Regions from separate parts of the Nonomuraea rosea genome, predicted to be linked through region 2. Evidence: riboswitches for the same ligand, from Rfam matches in the RefSeq annotation. Region 2 holds a riboswitch; each other region holds the start of a gene.

Region 1 (3,266 bases), on a different contig from region 2:
CGCCCGCGCCGTGTCAGGATCGAGCGCCAGGTCGAACTGGTCCTCCCAGCGGAACTCGAACCGGGCGTCCGACAGCGCGTCGTCCCACGCCTGCGCCTGCGGATGCCCCTTGGCCAGGTCCGCCGCGTGGGCCGCGATCTTGTACGTGATCACGCCCGTCTTGACGTCGTCCCTGTTCGGCAGGCCGAGGTGCTCCTTGGGGGTGACGTAGCAGAGCATGGCGGTGCCGTACCAGCCGATCATGGCGGCCCCGATGCCCGAGGTGATGTGGTCGTAGCCGGGCGCGATGTCGGTCACGAGCGGCCCGAGCGTGTAGAACGGCGCGTCGTCGCAGAGCTCGCGCTGCAGGTCGACGTTCTCCTTGATCTTGTGCATGGGCACGTGCCCCGGCCCCTCGATCATCACCTGGACGTCGTGCGCCCGCGCGATCCCGGTCAGCTCCCCGAGCGTGCGCAGCTCGGCGAACTGGGCCTCGTCGTTGGCGTCCGCGATCGACCCGGGACGCAGCCCGTCGCCGAGCGAGAACGACACGTCGTAGCGGGCCAGGAGCTCGCACATCTCGTCGAAGTTCTCGTACAGGAAGCTCTCGCGGTGGTGCGCCAGGCACCAGGCGGCCATGATCGAGCCGCCGCGCGAGACGATGCCGGTCTTGCGGCGCGCGGTGAGCGGCACGTACGCCAGCCGCACCCCCGCGTGCACGGTCACGTAGTCGACGCCCTGCTCGCACTGCTCGATCAGGGTGTCACGGTAGACCTCCCACGTCAGGGACTCGGGGCGGCCTTTCACCTTCTCCAGCGCCTGGTAGATGGGCACGGTGCCGACCGGGACCGGGGAGTTCCTGATGATCCATTCGCGGGTCTCGTGGATGTCGTCGCCGGTGGACAGGTCCATGATGGTGTCCGCGCCCCATCGGGTCGCCCAGGTCATCTTCTCCACCTCCTCCTCGATGGAGGAGGTCACGGCGGAGTTGCCGATGTTCGCGTTGATCTTCACGAGGAAGTTGCGGCCGATGATCATCGGCTCGGACTCGGGGTGGTTGACGTTCGCGGGGATGATGGCCCGGCCCGCGGCGACCTCCTGCCGTACGAACTCGGGGGTGACGCCCTCGCGCACCGCCACGAACTCCATCTCCCTGGTCACCAGCCCCCGCCTGGCGCAGGCGACCTGCGTCACCGGCTCGCCCGCCGCCCGGCGCGCCGCGATCCACCGCTCCCGCAGGCGCGGCAGCCCCCGCCGGACGTCGGTCTCGACGGCGGGGTCGGTGTACGGGCCCGAGGTGTCGTACAGGGTCACCGACGAGCCGTCCGACAGGTTCACCTGCCGCATCGGCACCCGCAGGTCACCGGTGTAAATCTTTGCGAAACGCGCGTCACTCATCGCGCAAACTCCCTTCGCCGGCATTATCCGGAGCAGGTTCTGGCGGTCGGCGGCTGTCAGCCGTCCTCTCAGCCCGGTCCGCACCGGGCTCCCGCGTTGGTCGGCGGTGATCGTACCCACGCCACATAGCGCGCGAAACCCCCCATTTTCCGGGCCTCCCATGGCCGGAGGTTTGGCGATCGCCCCTGGCGGTACGGTCCCATCAGGGGAAACATGAAAAAGATCGCCGCTTTCGCAGGACTCGTGGTGATGATGGCCACCCTCGGCGCGACCGCCGCCTCCGGGGACGGCATGGACCAGCACGAGGTGAGCAAGGAGCAGTACGCCACCCTGACCGCCCAGTGCCGCTACGCCGACACGGGGAAGGCGCGATGCCGCTCGGCGGTCAGGGAGCTCTATCGCATCGGCAGAACCGACCGCACACTCGACTGCCGCACCTACTCCGGCGTGACCGTCTGCGGCACGCTGCGGCTCAGCAAGTCCGAACGCAAATGCGCTCAGGACTCCACGGACAAGGGACTGCCGTTCCGCCGTGCCGAGGTGGAGTGCTACGCGCTGAGGAGTTGACGTCGTGATCATCGTGGGGGTGGACGGCTCCCGCGCCGGGCTGGAGGCCACCGGCTGGGCCGCCGTCGAGGCCGCGCTGCGCCAGGCTCCGCTGACGGTCGCCCATGCCGTCCCGAGGTGGGTGTGCGAGCCGGCCGCCGGCCGTTATGCCGAGGTGAACCGCTGGATGCGCGAAGGCGCGCAGACCGTGCTCGCCACGGCCCGCGACCGGGCGCTGCGCGAGCGGCCCGGGCTCGGCGTGGAGACCGTCCTGCTGCCCGGCGACCCCCGCTCCGCCCTGATCAAGGCCGCGGACGACGCCGAGCTGCTGGTCGTGGGCAGCCGCGGGATCGGCGGCGTCCGCGGGCTGCTGGTCGGGTCCGTCGCGCACGGGATCGCGGCGCATGCTCTGACGGACGTGGTTCTGGTCCGCGACCGCCCGTCCCCCGGGGGCGGCGCGCAGGGCCGGGAGGTGGTCGTCGGGGTGGACGGCTCGCCGGGCGCGCACCGGGCGCTCGACTTCGGCTTCGACTACGCCAGACGCCACGGTACGCGGCTGCGCGCCGTACAGGCCTGGGCCTGGCCGCAGGCGGACGGCTTCGCGCCCGCCGATCCCGTCAGCGAGCAGGACGCCAGGCAGACCCTGCAGGAGGTGCTGGCCGGGCACCTCGACCCGGAGGTGGAGGTGATCGCGGAGGTCGTGCACGGCCACCCCATCGAGGTGCTGCGCGAAGCGGCGGCGGGCGCGGACCTGCTCGTGGTGGGCTCGCGCGGGCACGGCCAGCTCGCCGGGATGCTGATGGGCTCGGTCAGCCAGGCCATGCTGCACCACGCCCCCTGCCCGCTCGCCGTGGCCAGGCACCGCTGAAAGTTACATGCCGCACCCGGCGTCTTCGCAGGTCGCCGGTCCACCTGACGAGGGCTCACTTCCCGCCGTACCCGCGCGCTCCTACGATCTGCGCAGGCTACGACGGGAGAGCAGACGATGCGCAGGACCAGCGCCGTGCTGGCGGCGATGCTGGCGGTGGCGGGGGCGGTCATCTTCGCGACCACCGCGCCGGCCAGTGCCGCCGCCACCAGGATCATGCCCTTGGGCGACTCGATCACCGGATCCCCCGGCTGCTGGCGGGCCCTGCTCTGGAACAGGCTTCAGAGCACCGGTTACACGAACGTCGACTTCGTCGGCACCCTGCCGCCGCAGGGCTGCGGGGTCACGCACGACGGGGACAACGAGGGCCACGGCGGCTTCCTGGCCACCAACGTGGCGAGCCAGAACCAGCTGACCGGCTGGCTCGCCGCGACCAAGCCCGACATCGTGATGATGCACTTCGGCACGAACGACG
Region 2 (3,266 bases):
TGCTGCGCGTGACCTCCAGCACCTACAAGGGTGAGACACCGCCGGACATCGCGTTCGGCACCTATGACGGCGCCGTGGGCAGAATGGTGCTCGCCGTGACCGGCAAGGGCATCGCGGCCTGCAGCTTCGAGCCGGAAAACAGCGTGTTCGAGCTGCTCAGCAGGCATGTGGGCACGTTCATCGGGCCCGATCCGCGGCGGCTCGACCCGGTGCGCAGAGAGCTGGACGCCTACTTCTCCGGCCGCCTGCGGGCGTTCGCCACGCCGGTGGACCTGTCGCTGGCCACATCCTTCGCCCGCACGGTGCTGCAGAAGACGATGGGCGTCCCCTACGGCACGACGACCACGTTCGAGCGGATCGGCGAGAGCATCGGCAGGCCGCGCGCGCTGCGGGCGATCGGCAACGCGCTGGCCTCCAACCCGATCTGCGTGATCGTGCCGTGCCACCGGGCGGTGCGCGAGGACGGCGAGCTCGGCGACTACGCGGGTGGCGTGGCCGCCAAGCAGCACCTGCTCAACGTGGAAAGGCGCACCTCAGCGGGCGGATGAGCGCCGTCGCGGCCAGCCGATGAGCAGCGTCACCACGGCGGCCACGAGGGCCGCGCCCAGCGCGCCGTTCATCCAGGTCTGCCGGGTGAAGCCGATCAGCTCGCGGGCCGACTGCCAGAGCCCGTCCCACGCCGCGACGGTGGGGGTGGAGGTCGTCAGCCAGTAGGCGACGAAGCCGAGCGCCCACGGCACCAGCATCGACCAGCGCGAGGGCGCGTTCTCCGCGGTGTTCCAGCGGTGGGAGCCGCCGAGCAGGAAATAGTCGACCGCCAGCACCGCGAACATCGGCACGAACACCGCCCCGATCACGCCCAGGAACGCGCCGTACGACGTGACGTCCACCACGAGGGCGATCGCGACCGTCAGGATCCCGATCGCGACCGAGAAGACGCGCCGGTCCACGCGCGGCATCAGGTTCTGCAGCGAGACGGTGGTGGAGTAGACGTTGGCGAAGGACTGGTCGGTCTCACGCAGCACCAGGATGCCGAAGAACAGCGCGCCCAGCGGCACCGCCACGAAGGGCGCGAACACCGCCGTGCTGTCGGCCTGCACCGCGCCCGCGCCGGCCATCGCCACCGCGTAGACGCCCAGCCCCAGGCAGGCCACCTGCGCCAGCGTGTAACCGCCGACCACGCCGGCGAACGCGGCCCTGCTCGACCTGGAGTGCCTGGCGAAGTCGGCGGCCATCGGCACCCACGACACCGACAGGGCGATCACGTAGTCCACGGCCGGGGCGAACGCCGTCCACGACCCCCCGGTCTGCGGCTGGGCCTCGGTCAGGAAGAACCAGCCGAACCAGATCAGCGACACGATCACGCCGACGGTGACGTACCGGCGCAGGAGGCGGATCGAGCCGAGCGGCCAGATCGTGAGCGCCGTGGTGAGCACCCCCGCCACGATCACCCACACCTGGTACGGCACCGACCCGAAGATCGCGGTCGCGGCCTTGGCGATCACCCAGAGCTCGAAGGCGCCCCAGCCGAGCATCTGCACGATGTTCAGCACCGTGGGCGCGTAGGAGATCTTCGCCCCGAACAGCCCGCGCAGCAGCACCATCGCCGGCTGCCCGGTCCGTGTGCCGGGGATGGCGGACAGGCCCACCATGGCCGTGCCGATCAGGCTGCCGACCACCGCCGCCGCGAGGGCGGCGGCGAGGCTCAGCGGGGCATTGCCGAGCGGGTCGAGCAGGAACAGCGCCCCGGAGAAGCCCAGCAGGCTGACACCGAGATTCGCCCAGAGCGCACCCTGGTCGAGCACGCCCAGCGTCTTCGGTGGCCGTCCTTCGAGGGTCAGCGGAACTTCGTCGACGGCATGCGACATCGCACACTCCCTACGCCGGCATTACCCGGACAGGTTCAGGCGGTCGGCAGCGGACCAGTTGCTGCCCTCTCAGCCCGGCGACCCCGAGCTCCCGCGACGATCTGTAGTTAGCGACCTCATGATGCCTCAATGGCGGCGAAACCGCCATAGTGGGTGACTTCAGGCGACGAACGGCTCCTGGCCGGTCTCGCTGACCATCGGACGCTGCGCGGACTCCCACGACTGCATGCCGCCGCCGACGTTGACCGCGTCGCGCCCGAGCTGGTTGAGCCACGCCGCGACCTGCAAGGACCGGCCGCCCACCCGGCAGACGACGTAGATCGTACGGTCGCCGGGCACTTCCTCGACCCGGCCCTGGATCTGCGTCATGGGGATGTGCACGGCCTCCGGCGCGTGCCCCGCCAGCCATTCGTCCTGCTCACGGACGTCGAGCAGATAGGCGTCGGCGGGAATGGCACTGGCCTCGATCTCAGGAACGGTCATGACTCCATTGTCGCGCGTCGCGCATCGTAGGAAACACGCGCCTCGGCGATCTCCTCCTGATGCTCCTCGGTCCAAGTGACCAGGGACTTGATGGTCTGGTGGAGGGTGCGGCCGAGCGGCGTCAGCGCATAGTCCACCCGGGGCGGCACGACGGGGTGGACCGTGCGGGTGACCAGGCCGTCGCGTTCGAGCTGGCGCAGGGTCACGCTCAGCATGCGCTGGCTGACGCCGTCGATCTCGCGGCGGAGCTGGGTGAAGCGCAGGCTCTGGCAGTCGAGCAGGGCGATGACGAGCAGCGACCACTTGTCCGCGATGCGGTCGAGGATCTGGCGGACCTCGCAGCCCTCGCGGACGTCCCATTGGCGCACGTCGTAGTCGTCGTCGTCCATGGTGCCTTCGCAGTAACCGAGTGATTCCAAAGTGCCGTCTTCCACGAGATTCCATGTTGCCGCATGATGTGGACGGTTACAAGAGAGAACCGACCTGCCTAAAGGTAACCGGGGGTTTTGTCATGGCGATGCCTGCCCGCTCGTGGGGCGTACTGATCGTTTTGTGTGGGGCCATATTTCTGGAGGGCATCGACGTCGGCATGCTGAACGTCGCCCTCCCGGCCATCCGGGCCGACCTCGGGCTGTCCACGGGGCTGCTGAGCGGGGTGGTGAGCGCGTACGTGCTCGGGTACGGCGGGTTCATGCTGCTCGGCGGGCGGGCGGCAGACCTGCTGGGCAGGCGGCGGATGTTCCTGCTCTGGCTGGGGGTGTTCCTGGTCTTCTCCGGGCTCGGCGGCTTCGCGAACGAGGGCTGGGTGCTGCTGGTGGCCAGGTTCGTGACAGGGGTGGCCGCCGCGTTCATGACGCCCGCCGGGCTCTCCCTGGTCACCACCAGTTTTCCCGAGGGCAGGCAGCGCAACAAGGC
Region 3 (3,266 bases), on a different contig from region 2:
TGCCTGGTCGAGCACCTCCAGCGAGGGCGCGCCCCCGGTCCCCATGATGAGCCGGGAAGCGAACTTCTCCCCGGCGATGATCAGATCATCCACCTTGCACCGCCGTCAGCACCTCCATGCGGTCACTGTCGCCGAGCACCGTCGTCTCCCACGTGCTCCGCGTGACCACCTCGTCGTTCACGGCCACGGCCACTCCGGTGGTGGCCGTCGTCAATGTGCGTACGGCCTGCGCCACGGTCGTGCCGTCGGCCACCTCGTGCGCAGCTCCGTTGATCGTCACGTTCATGAAATATCCCGAAATCTCGCGGGTGAGCACAATGTCGCCGCCTCACTCTCCTCGCCCAGCAGGACGGCCGCGGTGAGCGGGGCCAGCAGCACGCCGCCCCGGTGGTGCCCGGTGGCCAGCGTGAGCCCCGGCGTGCCGCTCGGGCCGATGAGCGGCAGATTGTCCGGCGTGCCCGGCCGCAGGCCCGCCACCACGTCGGCGACCTCCAGCTCGGTGACGCCCGGCACCAGCTCCCTGGCGTCGCGCAGCAGCTCGTAGAGCCCGCCCGCGGTCACCCTGGTGTCGAACCCCATCTCCTCCTGAGTGGCCCCGACCACCAGCTCGCCGTCGCCCCTGGGGACGAGGTAGACGGACGCGCCGTGCACGGTGCCGCGCACGCATCGGCCGAGCAGCGGCTGCGGGGAACGCAACCGCATGATCTGCCCCTTGACCGGCCGCACCGGCACGTCGGCCAGCTCGGCACTCCACGCCCCGGCCGCCAGGATCACCCGATCAGCCGATATGTCCGGCGCATCCCGAAGCCGCACCCCCACGACCCTGCCACCGCTCCCGCCGCCCGTTCCACCGCTCAGTCCTGGGCGATCGCCACCCATGCTGCCCCGGCCGGCGCGATCGCCGTCATCGCCGTCGCCCGTGCCGTCCCGGCCGGCGTCCTCGCGGAGGAGCCCGGTGGCGTGCTCACGTACCAGCGGCACGTCCAGCCGTTCCAGAGCGGCGAGCAGCGCCGCCGTCACGCGGCGCGGATCCACCCAGGCGTCGCCGGGAGCCAGCAGCCCGCCGCGCACGGAAGGCGCCAGCATGGGCTCCAGACGGCGGCACTCGCGCCCGGTCAGCCGCTCGACCGGCAGCCCGAGCTTGTCCATGTACGCCGCCAGCTCATCCAGCGCCACCAGGTCGTCGGCCCCGAACGCCACGTCGAGCGTCCCCTCGGAGCGCAGGTCCAGCCCGGTCCGCGGATCACCGAGCCCCGCGTCGGCGGCCAGCTCGGCGGCGAACGCCGGCCAGCGGCGCAACGAGGCCACCCCGAGCCGCAGCAACGGCGCCTCCGTGTAGGTGACCTCGCTGACCGGGGCCAGCATCCCCGCAGCCGCGTGCGAGGCCCCGGAGGCCGGAGCCGGATCCACCACGGTGACGGGCCGCCCCGCGCGAGCCAGCCGCCAGGCGACGGACAGCCCGACGACCCCGCCACCCACGATCACGTCCACCTGCGCTCCCTTCGCCGGCATGATCCGGATCAGGTGTCTTGCGGTCGAAGGCCCGTGCAGCCTTCCTCTCAGCCCGGTCACGCCGGACTCCCGCGCGTCTCTCCTCCACAGCCTACGGCCTCGGTGCGGCGTCCAGACACCGCCCCCGTTATGGTCATGAACGTGAACCATGTCGTGGTGGTAGGAGCGGGACTGGCCGGGGTACGCACGGTGGAGGCGCTGCGCGGACGGGGATTCAACGGCAGGATCACCCTGATAGGCGAAGAACGGCATCGCCCCTACGACCGCCCGCCCCTGTCCAAGGCCGTGCTGCTCGGCGACGCCGACACCAGCTTCGTCGAGGCCGACCTGGCCGCGATGGAGGTCGACTTCTGGCCGGGCGTCAGCGCCAAGTCCCTGCGCAGCGGCGTCGTCGAGACCACCGAGGGCGAGCTGGGCTACGACGGCCTGGTGATCGCCACCGGAGCCGAGCCGATCACGCTGCCCGGCGACGGCCCCCAGCACGTGCTGCGCACCCTCGACGACGCCCACGAGCTCAGGGCCATGCTCGTCCCCGGCGCCCGCGTCGCGATCATCGGCGCCGGATGGATCGGCGCCGAGGTGGCCACCGCCGCCCGTCGCGCGGGCTGCGTCGTGACGGTCGTCGAGGCGGGCCCCGCCCCGCTCGCCACCGCCGTCGGCGCCGAGCTCGGCGCCCGCACCGAGCCCTGGTACGACGGCATCGACCTGCGCCTGGAGACCATGGTCGACTCGGTGGACGAGGGCGGCGTGCGGCTGGTGGGCGGCGAGTTCGTCGATGCCCACGTGGTCGTCACCGGCATCGGCGTCCGCCCGGCGATCGGCTGGCTGGCCGACGCCGACATCGACCTGCACAACGGCGTCGTCACCGACGAATACCTGCGCACCTCGCTGCCGAACACCGTCGCCGTCGGCGACTGCGCGGCCTGGTGGTCGCGCCGCTGGCAGACCAGGCTCAGGGTCGAGCACTGGGACACCGCGCTCAACGCCCCCGAGATCGCCGCGGCGAGCCTGCTGGGGGAGGAGGTCGCCTACGATCCGGTGCCGTACTTCTGGTCGGAGCAGTTCGGGCACATGGTCCAGTACGCGGGCCACCATCCGGCCGGAGAGCGCCTCGTCTACCGCGGCGATCCCGGCGGCAAGTGGTCGGCCGTCTGGCTCACCGGCGACGACGCCCTCGCCGCCGTGCTCGCCGTGGATCGGCCGCGCGACCTCGTACAGGGGCGCAGAATCATCGACGCCGGACACCGTCTCGACGTGGAACGCCTGGTAGATCCAGAGGTCTCCCTACGGGATTGTGTTGTTTGAGCAAGCACGGCATGTGGTAGTTGTGGTTTCGTGACGCTTTCTGTTGCACAGATCGACCGGGAGACCGACCAGCTCGTTGACGAGTGGCTCACTCTCCCCGAAGTGGCCTCGCGCCTGGACCTATCGCTAGGGCGGGCCAAGCAACTCCTCAAGGACCACAAGCTCCTAGGCGTGCGCCGAGGGGGCGGCGGGCCACAGGTGCCTGCGGTGTTCCTGGATGGAAAGGACGTGATGAAGGGCCTGCCCGGCACACTGACCGTGCTGCTGGACGCCGGCTACGACGATGTGGAGTCGTTGCGCTGGCTCTTCACCCCAGACGAGTCCCTGCCAGGGTCGCCCATTGAGGCGATCAGGGCCGGCCGTCACACAGAGGTCAAGCGGCGTGCCCAAGCCCTCGGTTTCTGAGGCCCGCCTCTATCTCTGCACGGACGGCCGCCGCGACCGCGGCG

What was found. Region 2 has a riboswitch for thiamine pyrophosphate ahead of ABEA43_RS29150 (purine-cytosine permease family protein). Riboswitches for the same ligand answer to the same signal wherever they lie in the genome.
Region 1: another riboswitch for thiamine pyrophosphate. It lies ahead of thiC (phosphomethylpyrimidine synthase ThiC); the one in region 2 lies ahead of ABEA43_RS29150 (purine-cytosine permease family protein).
Region 3: another riboswitch for thiamine pyrophosphate. It lies ahead of ABEA43_RS19805 (FAD-dependent oxidoreductase); the one in region 2 lies ahead of ABEA43_RS29150 (purine-cytosine permease family protein).

What each region holds. Positions count from the first base shown of each region.
Region 1 covers NZ_BAABDQ010000051.1:22,346-25,611, forward strand. Annotated here, with positions in the region: gene thiC (phosphomethylpyrimidine synthase ThiC) at 1-1,377, opposite strand, end outside; TPP riboswitch at 1,370-1,482, opposite strand; gene ABEA43_RS58970 (hypothetical protein) at 1,591-1,944, shown strand; gene ABEA43_RS58975 (universal stress protein) at 1,949-2,791, shown strand; gene ABEA43_RS58980 (cellulose binding domain-containing protein) at 2,909-3,266, shown strand, end outside.
Region 2 covers NZ_BAABDQ010000013.1:247,357-250,622, forward strand. Annotated here, with positions in the region: gene ABEA43_RS29145 (methylated-DNA--[protein]-cysteine S-methyltransferase) at 1-548, shown strand, start outside; gene ABEA43_RS29150 (purine-cytosine permease family protein) at 534-1,868, opposite strand; TPP riboswitch at 1,859-1,973, opposite strand; gene ABEA43_RS29155 (rhodanese-like domain-containing protein) at 2,028-2,351, opposite strand; gene ABEA43_RS29160 (winged helix-turn-helix transcriptional regulator) at 2,348-2,740, opposite strand; gene ABEA43_RS29165 (MFS transporter) at 2,863-3,266, shown strand, end outside.
Region 3 covers NZ_BAABDQ010000007.1:299,236-302,501, forward strand. Annotated here, with positions in the region: gene ABEA43_RS19795 (thiazole synthase) at 1-93, opposite strand, end outside; gene thiS (sulfur carrier protein ThiS) at 86-286, opposite strand; gene ABEA43_RS19805 (FAD-dependent oxidoreductase) at 283-1,512, opposite strand; TPP riboswitch at 1,481-1,595, opposite strand; gene ABEA43_RS19810 (NAD(P)/FAD-dependent oxidoreductase) at 1,654-2,817, shown strand; gene ABEA43_RS19815 (Rv2175c family DNA-binding protein) at 2,848-3,222, shown strand; gene thiE (thiamine phosphate synthase) at 3,200-3,266, shown strand, end outside.